DNA from 2 places in the Alcaligenes sp. NLF5-7 genome. Region 1 is predicted to be linked to the other one. Evidence: riboswitches for the same ligand, from Rfam matches in the RefSeq annotation. Region 1 holds a riboswitch; the other holds the start of a gene.
The links. A riboswitch is a leader RNA that binds a small molecule or an ion and turns the genes downstream of it on or off. The one in region 1 is predicted to bind S-adenosylmethionine.

Region 1 (5,746 bases):
TGGCTGCTCACACTCCTAAAGTCAGCGCTGCCGCTAGCTGCACCGTGTCTTACTTCGTGGAAGGCCGCATCTTGCGTGCCGGTGATGCAGGCGCGGCCATGGACCCCCTGGCCGCCAATGGCCTGGCAACGGCCTTGTGGAGCGGATCACAATCGGCACAGGCTGCTGTAGCTCTGACAAAAGGCAATCCCGAGCCGGCGCGTGCTTACGAAAAGGACTATTTGTTAGGTTTGGTGCGCCACCTGAATTCGCAGCATGCTTTGTATGGCATGGAGCAACGCTACGCGGCGCAGCCTTTCTGGCAGCGTCGTCATCGCGCCTTGGAGTGATGGTAAAGAGGGCGGGACAACGAAATAGCTTGCTGTAAGACCGCCAGAATCAAAAAAGCCGAGACAGTGCTCATGCTGTTTCGGCTTTTTTTATGGCTGATTGTTCTTCGGTAAGTCAGGGAGGAGTTTTGAATACGTCTGCCTTCAGTCCAAAAGGAATTTGATTTTTCGGAAGGTCGTACCGCTGGAAGGGAGGCCCGACCATACCAACACTGATTGGATCTACGTATCTGGCTTCCTCGCCTTCAAACAGCGTGTTCAAGCTGCTTGCTTTCAGACGGAAAAAACAAAAAGCCGACCATTTTGCGATGATCGGCTTTTTGAGGAATTTGTGGTGCCCAGGAGAGGACTCGAACCTCCACACCCGAAGGCACATGGACCTGAACCATGCGCGTCTACCAATTCCGCCACCTGGGCTTTTGATCAAGGCTGCTGCCTGTCTCAAGCATTCAATTATAGAGTGAGTTTCCTTGGGAAAGCAAGCATTTTTCACTCAATAAATTTAATTTCAATTTCTAGTTGATTGGCATTCTCATTATCATTATAGTGTGTCATGTGATATAGCATAAGAGTATGGGCATGAAATTTAACACAATGGATGTCGAGCGGATGCTGCTGGATATGGGCCAAGGCCGAAAATACTCTGCTCGGGCCATGCAGCTCATGCTGATGGCCCTGCTCAAAGAGGGCAGTACTCACGGTTATCAGTTGATACGCCGTTTCGCGCAGCTTAGCCAGAACAGCTATGTACCCAGCGCTGGTGCGGTCTATCCCGCCCTGGCGTATTGCGCCACGCAAGGCTGGGTGCTGATTGAAGAAGAAGGCCGTCGCAAGATGTACAGCCTGACCAAGGAAGGGCACACGTATCTGGAAGAGCAAAAAGAAAAGTGCGATTACCTGATGCAGTCCCTGACCTATCGCGGGCGCAAGCTGGTGTGGATACGGCAGATGCTGGCCGAACACAATAGCGACGAGGATTTGAAGGCCGCGCAGGAACAAACAGGTTGGTTGCCGGAGTTTGTCCAGGTACGCCACAGCCTGAAGCAGGCCATGTTTGAACAATCGACAGCCAGTCTGGAACGACAGGCAGAGGTGGTGGCCATTTTGGAAAAAGCCATCGCTGACATACGGAACTTGCCCAAGGAGTCTTAAGAATGCAGTCTGAACAATTAACGCAGAAAGTTGCTCATACCTTGAAGTTGCGTTTGCTGACCGTAAAAAAGCGGCGCGAACTGGGGCCTGATATGGTGCGCATCACCCTGGAAGGCTCGGATCTGGAAGGTTTTTATACCCCTGGCTTTGATGACCACGTCAAACTGATTTTCCCGGACCCTGTCACTAAAGAATTGCGACTGCCTCAAATGGGCGAGCGTGGCATGGTCTTTGCCGCCGGTCAGGAAAAGCCACCTATCCGCGACTACACTCCTCGCGAGTTCCGCGAGCAGGAAAAGGAGATGGATATTGATTTTGTGGTCCACGGTGAAGGCCCGGCATGCCAATGGGCCATGCAAGCTAAAGAGGGCGACAAGCTGGGTGTGGCCGGGCCGCGTGGCTCCTTCCTGGTCAGCAAGGACCTGGATTGGCAAGTTCTGATTGGCGACGAAACCGCTGTGCCTGCCATGGCGCGACGAGTGAAAGAACTGCCTTCCAATGTGAAGGTGCAGGTTTACGTATTGGCACGTAATCTGCTGACAGTCGGTGCGATGGAGGCACCGGACCATGTCACGGTGAACTGGATTCCTTCGCTGGCCGGTTTGAATGGCATTCTGGACGCATTGCGTGCCGCACCCGAGTTGAGCGGCACCGGCTATGTGTGGGTCGCAGCAGAATATTCCATCGCTCAAAGCTTGCGTGAGTACTGGGTGCAAGAACGCGGCCTGGATAAAGGCGCGATTCGGGCCAGCAGCTACTGGCGTCAAGGTGATCAGGGCGACGACGCCCCACGCTTGGACTAAGCGGCTTTTTGCTGAGGGTAGGGCTGGGCGCGCAAGCGTCCGCCCACGTTTAACACGGGCTGTAAATCTGTATCCAGCACCGTATCGGGATGAGCCAGACGGTGTTCGTCAATCAGGCGGGCAATGGCATCCATGTTCAGCAACAAGGTGCTGTCAATATCGTGCTGGAAGCGGGCCCAATAGCCACCGCGACAACTGGAACCCAGCCAGCGCGGCTCGTAATCTCCGACCTTGTCAGCATGTACTTCGCACACTACAGCCAGCCGTGAACAACCGGGGTGCAGGACAATGCGGTAGTGGTGCTGCTCTAAAGTCAGGTAATAGCAAAACGGTGCAGACATGAAACACTCCTGTTTAGCTCTTGGAAGGGACTTCCGGGTGAGCAAGTTGGATTAAAGGACCCTTTGCCTGGAAACAACCAAGCATAAAAAAACCCGCTGGCAGCGGGTTCGTGTCTTGATGATCCCATTGATTGCCAGATGGCCATATCTTGAATCCACCTTGTGCGGGTACACAGGTTGGCATGGGTTGTCCCAACTCTTGATATAGCAATAAGCATAAAAGCGATTCTTATGAAGTGCAAGGGCTGCGCTTATTTCTGTCAGACATGAAAAAAAGCAGAAATAGTTTGCATTCTTTCAAAACCATGTTATAGTTTTTTTCTGTCTTGCAGAGACGAGTTGAAAAACAAATCCAGCAGTCAGGGCCCAGGTGGCGGAATTGGTAGACGCGCATGGTTCAGGTCCATGTGCCTTCGGGTGTGGAGGTTCGAGTCCTCTCCTGGGCACCAAAATTCCTCAAAAAGCCGATCATCGCAAGATGGTCGGCTTTTTGTTTTGTGTGTTCACAAAAAGAGGCGTGAGCAACTAGCTGCAGAGCATTGTTACAGCCAACCTAAAGGAAAGCTCAGTCATCGAGTTATTCAAACTTCCTTCAGTTCCCGGATCAAGGCTTGCAGAAAAGTGTTGACGCTTTGAGGTAGTGCCCGCTTTGCCATACTTAAAACCTGTAGATCCCTGTCCAGGCGGGGGTCCAGTATGGGAACGATTTTCAGACCGTGGTCCATGCTGCTGCGATGGCTGATCGACGCCCCCAAGGCAATCGCGTTGGTACGACGGACGAACTCGTGCAGTACTCCCGAATAATTGCAGGTAAATACCTCGTTGAAGACCAGCTTCTCCATCTGGCAGACATGATTAAACAACTGCTTTTGAGTTAGCTCCTCTCCGGGCATCACAATGGGGTAGGGCTGCAGTTGGGTCAAGGATAAACTGCGTGCCGCATTCAGGGGGTGCTCAGGTTGCATGATGGCAAAAATAGGTGAAAGGCAGGAGTAGTTCACTTCAATGTCGGGTACCGGGGCCGTGCTGAAAATGACCCCGAGATCGACCTCTCCGCTTCTGACCATTTCCACACAGTCATCGGGCGAGCTGACCTTCAAGACGAACCGCGCCAAAGGGGTTCGGTTGGAAAACTCAGCCATGACCATGGGTAGAAAATAGCGGGACAGGCCCTCTGTGGCCGCCACTCGTATCAAGTGTGCCTGGGCATAGTCGTTCTGCCGCAGGCTTTGCAAGATTGCTTCTTCCTCCAATCGCACACGCAGGGCATGTTCGGCTAGGGCCTGACCTGCTGCCGTCAGTACCATTCCCCGCCGTCTGCGTTCGAACAGCGTAACGCCTATGGATTCCTCCAACAGGGTGATTTGCCGGCTGATTGCGCTGGAGGCAATGTGCAGTCGTGCACTGGCTGCTGCCAGTGATCCTGTTTCCATCACCGCCAGAAAGTACTTGTAGTCCATGATTTTGCTCAGCTAATCCCGTCTGTACCGATAGTTTAGGACTTAACTTAAGAATTCTAAAAATTAGTTCATTCTATTCTAAAGATAGAAATATACAGAAGGTAAAACGAATTCTATAGTCCTCTTTCCTATCAATAAGACAACGAGACAAAAATGGGAAAAAGTAAAGCCTTGTCCAGGGTGCGCGCCTATTTTGAGGAGGGCGGTTTCGAGCAGGACTTGCGCCGTCGTGTGGCGATTCAAAGTGACAGCCAGACTGCGGAGAAAGCGGATCAATTGCAGCTCTACCTGGATCAGGAGCTGGGCCCTTCCTTGGTGAAACTGGGGTTTGAGGTCCGTATCCTGGCCAATCCCAAAGGGGCAGGCCCCATCCTTCTGGCTCACCGACATGAATCCGATGAGCTACCCACGATTCTGACCTATGGGCATGGCGACGTGGTGCCCGGACATGACCATCAATGGCGTGAAGGCTTGGCGCCTTGGGAATTGAAGATCGAAGGGGAGCGTTGGTACGGCCGGGGGACGGCGGACAATAAAGGCCAACACAGCATCAATCTGGCCGCGCTGGAACAGGTCATTCAAGCTCGCGATGGGCGTTTGGGTTTCAACCTCAAAGCCATCTTTGAGACGGGTGAAGAGCGAGGCTCGATCGGTTTGCGCGAGTTTTGCGAACAACATGCACAGAGCTTGTCGGCTGATCTGTTTCTGGCCTCGGACGGCCCGCGCTTGAACGCCAATCAGCCGACCTTGTTCTTGGGCTCGCGTGGCACTGCGTTGTTCTCGCTGGAGGTGATTTCGCGTGAAGGGGGGCTGCACTCGGGCAATTGGGGCGGGGTGATGGAAAACCCCGCGGTGGTGCTGGCCAATGCTCTGGCCTGCCTGGTGGGGCCTCAAGGACAGCTGTTGTGTCGCGAACTGACGCCAGGCCCCATACCGGAGGACGTGCTGGCTGCCATTGCAGATTTGGAGATTGGTCAGCATACCTTGGGGCTGGCTTTAAATGCGCATTGGGGCGAACCGGGCCTTAGCTACGGCGAACGTCTGTTCGGCTGGAACACCTTGGAAGTGCTGGCACTGGATGCCGGGAATCCGCAAAAACCAATCAATGCTATCCCGCCTCGTGCTCAGGCTTTTTGCAATTTGCGTTTTGTGCTGGGAACGCAGACAGAGGACTTGGAAAGCACCTTGCGCCAGCACCTTGATGCGCGTGGCTTCGAGCAGGTGCGTATTCATATGGGCCAGATCATGCCTGCCACCAGGCTGGATCTGGGCAATAAGTGGATCGCCTTGATCAAGGATGCGATCAGCAAAGTGACGGATCAGAAAATTGCCGTGATCCCGAATTTGGCAGGAACTGTACCCAACGATATTTTTGCCGATGTACTGGGTCTGCCCACGATCTGGGTGCCACACTCCTACCCCGGCTGCTCTCAGCACGCTCCCAATGAGCACATGCTGACTCCCATTATCCAAGAGGGACTGGACATCATGACCAGCGTTTTCTGGGAACTGGGCGAATTGAACAAGAACACTTAAAAAAACAGACGCCGTTCAGAAGTAACGGCGCATTGCCTTCGGAAACACCGGGGGCAGGAGGAGATAAAAGATGGAGCAGACCAAAAAAGCGGTGGGGCCTTTACCGCGTTCGTTCTGGAAGCCGG
Region 2 (5,746 bases), 2.1 Mb from region 1:
GACCAGCCCAGCCAGCGGTCCGCCAGAATCAGGGCCAGACCGCCAGACACAATCATGGCAATGCGATAGCCCATGACCTTGACCGCCGCCCCCGCCGCTCGCTCATGTGCTTGCAGCACGTCCGTGCAATAAGCATCGAAGGCTATGTCCTGCGTGGCCGACAAGAAGGCCACCCACACGGCCAGCAAGGCCAGTGCGGTCAAATTCACCGAGGGAGAAAACAGGCCCATGGCCGCAATGGAGGCGGCCAGCAGCAGTTGAGTGACAAGAATCCAGCCGCGCCTGCGCCCCATGAACGGCGGCGCGTAGCGATCAATCAGGGGAGCCCAGAGAAACTTCAGCGTGTAGGCCGAGCCGACCAGGGTCAGAAAACCAATCTCGGTCAGTGAAACATTTTCAACTGTTGCCCAGGCCTGCAAGGTGCCTGAAACCAGGGCCAGAGGCAGGCCGCTGGCGAACCCCAGAATCAGCAAAGGCAAGACTCGGGGACTGGTATAGACACGTGACACGTCAGGCCTTATTAGCGCTAAGCAGCAAGAAAATGGGGAGACTCGAAACGATACATGGCCAAGGTACTGCGCCAGCCCGGCAAAAAACGCACCGTGTCGCGACCATTGAAGGCAGCACGATCAAGAATACGTACGCCCACCGCCTGGGCCAGATCCTGAAAGTCTTTCATGGTGCACAAATGGATGTTGGGCGTGTTGTACCACTGGTAAGGCATTTCGCCCGTGACTGGCATGCGCCCGCGCAAAATGCTCCAGCCATGCGGCCAATAACCGAAGTTAGGAAACGAGACGATACCATACCGCGCCACCCGCGCCATCTCGCGCAGGATGTGCTCGGTATGGTGCATGGATTGCAGTGTCTTGGACAGGACAACGGTATCGAACTGCTGGTCGCTGAACAGCGCCAGGCCTTTTTCCAAGTCCTGCTGAATGACATTGACGCCACGGCGTACCGAGGCAATCACAAACTGGTCGTTCAGCTCCACCCCCGTTCCGACAACCTGGCGCGTGTCACGCAGATGCGCCAACAAGGTGCCATCGTTACAGCCCAGATCCAGCACACGCGAACCTGGCTCAATCCACTGCGCAATGCGCAGCAAGTCCGGTCTTAACATGGCGGCATCCACCTGAGTTTGCGGCTTAGTCATTCGGCCAACACCCCTGTAGTACGGGTGCGCGCAGGCAAGCCCAAATTAGCGGCAATCTGGTCATAGTATCCCTGCACAACGGCATGATAACGAGGGTCCTCAAGCAGGAAAGCGTCATGCCCGTGCGGAGCATCAATTTCGGCGTAAGTGACCTCGCGCTGGTTGCGCAACAAAGCCTGCACGATTTCGCGCGAGCGCTCGGGCGAGAAACGCCAATCCGTGGTGAAAGACACCAGCAGGAATTTGGCCTGCACCTTTTCAAGCGCCTTGACCAGGTCCCCCTGGTGCTGGCGCGACGGATCAAAGTAATCCAGCGCACGGGTGATGATCAGATAGGTATTGGCGTCAAAGTAACGCGAGAACTTTTCGCCTTGATAACGCAGATAGGACTCGACCTCGAATTCCACGCCGTAGTTGTAGTGATACTCGCCGCCCTGGGCTGGGGCACGCTGGTTGCGGCCAAACTTCTCGGCCATGACGGTGTCGGACAGGTAGGTGATGTGGCCCACCATGCGAGCAACACCCAGGCCAGCCTTGGGCACCACACCGTGCTCGTAATAATTACCACCGTGAAACTGCGGGTCGGACAAAATGGCGCTGCGGGCCACTTCGTTAAAAGCGATGTTCTGGGCCGACAGGCGCGGGGTACTGGCAATGACCACGCAGTTTTCCACGCGCTCCGGGCAGCTGATGGCCCAGCTCAGGGCCTGCATGCCACCCAGGGAGCCACCCATAACGGCCGCAAACTTGCGAATGCCAAAGTAGTCGGCCAGACGGGCTTGGGCACGCACCCAGTCTTCTACCGTCAAAACGGGAAACTCGGAGCCCCAGGGTTTGCCAGTGGCCGGATTGATGCTGGACGGGCCGGTAGAGCCAAAGCAGGAGCCGATATTGTTGACCCCGATGACAAAAAAACGATCCGTATCAACGGCTTTGCCGGGGCCGACCATATTGTCCCACCAGCCAATGCTTTTAGGATCGTCGTCGTAATAACCGGCAACGTGATGCGAGGCATTGAGTGCATGACACACCAACACCGCATTGTTGCGTTCTTCGTTCAGGGTGCCGTAGGTTTCGACAGCCAGCTCGTAGCTGGGCAGCACTTGCCCACTGCGCAGATGCAGGGGTTCGTCAAAGGCGATCAGTTCGGCATGTACAGGGCCCACAGAACCTTCGGGGATCAAACCGCAGGATGGGCTAAGGGCGCCAGTGTCGGCGCTAGGGACGGAATCAGTGGCCATCAGGACCTCTTTAGCTGGATTTATGGAGCGCCCGCAAGCGGATCAGGCAAATCGGCGCAAAACGTATAAGACAAAATTCTAGCATCGCTGCGGCGCGGCGTCCAAATCGACCAGCCAGGATCGATTCAGAACTCTGGGCAACGGTAACGTCAGAGAAAAGACAATGCTTTGATTTACATCATTATTTTCATGCACATTTGTCTGCCAGCTAAGCTAAATTTGAGTACATTGGCCCGACGTCTACCACGAATGCATGAGGAATGGCTTTACCGTGACGCACTTAACTTCACGCGAGCAGTCCTGCCTGAACTGGGCTGCCCATGGCAAGACCAGCTGGGAAATCAGCATCATCCTGGGCATTACTGAACGCACGATCAACTTCCACTTCCAGAACGCCTACGCCAAGCTTGGAGTCTATAGCCGCCAAGCTGCCATTACCCTGGCCTTGCAACAGCACCTGATCAGCGGCGACCCGGCTAGCGAGCTAAGCCGTCAAAGAAAACCTTTGCCTGAGCCGCGTCCGGGGCCTTCCCGGAATCCGTCATAACAAAACCCTGCACCAGCCAGCCTGGTTCCATGCGTATCATCGCTTCCAGGCGCAAGGCCACACCGCCCACATCGCGCGTCATGAAGAAAATCTGTCCGGGTGGCGGTAGTTGTATCTGATTTTTCTCGCTGACTTGCCCATCGGGTATGAATTTCTCGCGCAGGGAATCGTGCAGTGCCTCGTACAAGCGTTGGCGAGCAGCCTGGTCCTGCTGCAGTTCCTTGGGCAAAATCACATGGCCCACGGTGTAGCTTTGCCCGCCTGCCGTGGCGGTGGTCAGGTAAAAATCCAGTTGATGCTGCTCGAAATCCAACAGTCGGTGACTGGTCGTGGGCTTGCCGGGCAGCATGGCCGACAGGCCCGTTTGTTCAAGCTGAACCTTGCGCCAGTTAAACTCTGGACTGCAGGCTGCCAACATCAAGAAAGCCGCCAGTACCGCGGTCATGCGCCTGATCATCATGGTGCTAATCCCATATCCCGTTTCATGCTTTTCATCGGCTGGCTAAACAGCCGTCTTATACTCGCCCTGCCCGATACGCCTTTTGGCGCAACTTAACAAAGCAAGTCTGGTCGGACTACTATTTATAGACGGGGCCAGGCCCCCTTGAACAGTCCCGTATCTTGCACACGATTTCGAAAGTGGGAAACACCACCATGAACACCAGCCACGAACGCCGCCTTGCCCTGCAACAGAATCCCGAGATTTTGACGGGAATCTTGCGCGGCATCGAAAAAGAAGGACTGCGCGTCGATGCGCTGGGCCAATTGGCAAACACCCCCCACCCGCAAGCCATTGGGTCGGCCCTGACCAACGGCCATATCACGACCGACTACGCCGAGGCCCTGCTGGAGCTGATTACCGAGCCGCAAGCCCGGGTCGAGGACGTGCTGCAGGAGCTGACCGACATCCACACCTTTGTGGCTGGCAAGCTGGACCAGGAGATTATCTGGAACCAGTCCATGCCCGCATTGCTGCCCGCCGAAAAAGACATTGCCATTGCCTGGTACGGCAAGTCCAACACGGGCATGCTCAAGCATGTATACCGCCGTGGCCTGGCCGAACGTTATGGCAAGCCCATGCAATGTATTGCCGGCGTGCATTACAACTTTTCCCTGCCTGATGGCATCTGGCCCTTGTTGAATGTCTGTGGCGACAATCTGCAAGATCAGCGCTCCAATGGGTATTTGGCGTTGATCCGCAACTTCACGCGCTATTCCTGGCTACTGATGTACTTGTTTGGTGCCTCGCCCGTGCTGGATGCGAACTTCCTGCAAGGTCGCCGCAACAATCTGGACAAGATCGACGAGGACACCTTGACCATGCCCTGGGCAACCAGCTTGCGCATGAGCGATCTGGGCTATCACAACAAGGAAGCCCAGGCCGAGCTCCAGCTTTGCTACAACGACCTGGACACCTTTGTGATGCGCATGTATCACGCTGCCGTAACTCCTTGGCCGGATTACGAAAAACTGGGTACCCACCGCGATGGCGAGTGGATTCAACTCAACACCCATATCCTGCAGATTGAAAACGAGTACTACTCCAGCATTCGTCCCAAGCGCACCACCCAGCGCAGCGAGCGCCCGGCTACAGCCCTGGCCCAGCGCGGTGTGGAATACATTGAAGTCCGCTGCCTGGATATAGACCCTGAATCGCCTACTGGAATTTCCGAGCAAACCTGCCGCTTCCTGGATACGTTCCTGCTGTTCTGTGCCGTGCAAGACAGCCCCTTCTTCCCGGACGGCGGCTACTGTCAGGACAGCAAGAACAATTTTGCAACCGTCGTGCGCGAAGGCCGTCGCCCCGGCTTGATGCTGACCAATCAGCAAAAAGAGAGCGTCAGCCTGCAAGACTGGGGCCACGAAATTCTGGAATCGCTGCTGCCTTACGCGCAAATGCTGGATCAGGCCCTGGATACCCAAGGTCACACAGAAGCTGTGCAAGCCCAAATCCGCAAACTGGAAAACCCGGAGCTGACACCGTCGGCTCAACTGCTGAGCCGTTTGCGCGAAACCGGCTTGAGCTTTCACGACTACGCCTTGCAACGCAGCCGCGAGCATCACCAGACCTTGCTGGCCCATCCATTACCTGCCGACAAGCAAGCCGCTTTCGAGCAACAGGCCAAAGAGTCTCTGCAAGCCCAGATTGATATCGAAGCGCAGGATCAGGAGTCCTTTGAGGACTACGTCCATCGCTACGAACGCAATCTGATTCCGCCTGAAGTGGAAAACAGCTAAGCGTCACACAATTACAACAAGCCGCCGCCCCAGGGCGGCTTTTTTTTGACTGTTACCTGCAGGCTCATACAGCAGGAAGTTTCTCTTTCTCCCTTTTCTCAAAATGGCTTTTCCTCTATTTCGAATAATTATTGTTATGTTATAACATATCGAAAATTAACAAACCGGAAGATGAGATGCGTTTCCAACCCCGCCCCCTGCCACTAGCCCTGGCTCTGCTTTTGTGCGCCTCGGCCCAAGCCAATGAAATTGAAGAAGCTGTCCCTGAACTGGCCCCTATCCGAATCTCTGCCAGCCCCCTGGCCTTGCGACAAACCGAGCTGGCCACCGCCAGCACGGTCCTGCAAGGCCCCAAACTGGATTTGCGCCGCAGCAGCACCTTGGGTGAATTGCTGGACGGTGAAGTCGGCATCCATGTAGACAGCTTTGGTAGCGGTGCCAGCCGCCCCGTCATTCGCGGCCAAACTGCACCCCGCGTCAAAGTTCTGAGCGATGGCGCAGAGGTCATGGACGCGTCGGCCATCTCGCCCGACCACACCATCACGGTCGACACCTGGCAAGCGG

Region 2: linked by a shared signal. The riboswitch ahead of MID00_RS06100 (homoserine O-acetyltransferase) and the one ahead of MID00_RS15835 (hypothetical protein) in region 1 are both predicted to bind S-adenosylmethionine.

What each region holds. Positions count from the first base shown of each region.
Region 1 covers NZ_CP100755.1:3,437,898-3,443,643, forward strand. The annotation lists gene MID00_RS15815 (NAD(P)/FAD-dependent oxidoreductase) at 1-329, shown strand, start outside; tRNA gene MID00_RS15820 (tRNA-Leu) at 662-746, opposite strand; gene MID00_RS15825 (PadR family transcriptional regulator) at 909-1,481, shown strand; gene MID00_RS15830 (siderophore-interacting protein) at 1,484-2,284, shown strand; gene MID00_RS15835 (hypothetical protein) at 2,281-2,625, opposite strand; SAM-I-IV-variant riboswitch at 2,743-2,836, opposite strand; tRNA gene MID00_RS15840 (tRNA-Leu) at 2,990-3,074, shown strand; gene MID00_RS15845 (LysR family transcriptional regulator) at 3,207-4,085, opposite strand; gene MID00_RS15850 (M20 family metallopeptidase) at 4,239-5,621, shown strand; partial or broken gene MID00_RS15855 (MFS transporter) at 5,692-5,746, shown strand, end outside.
Region 2 covers NZ_CP100755.1:1,290,693-1,296,438, forward strand. The annotation lists gene MID00_RS06090 (muropeptide transporter) at 1-509, opposite strand, end outside; gene metW (methionine biosynthesis protein MetW) at 527-1,156, opposite strand; gene MID00_RS06100 (homoserine O-acetyltransferase) at 1,153-2,397, opposite strand; SAM riboswitch at 2,387-2,465, opposite strand; gene MID00_RS20610 (response regulator transcription factor) at 2,669-2,944, shown strand; gene MID00_RS06110 (hypothetical protein) at 2,874-3,404, opposite strand; gene gshA (glutamate--cysteine ligase) at 3,599-5,182, shown strand; gene MID00_RS06120 (TonB-dependent receptor) at 5,359-5,746, shown strand, end outside.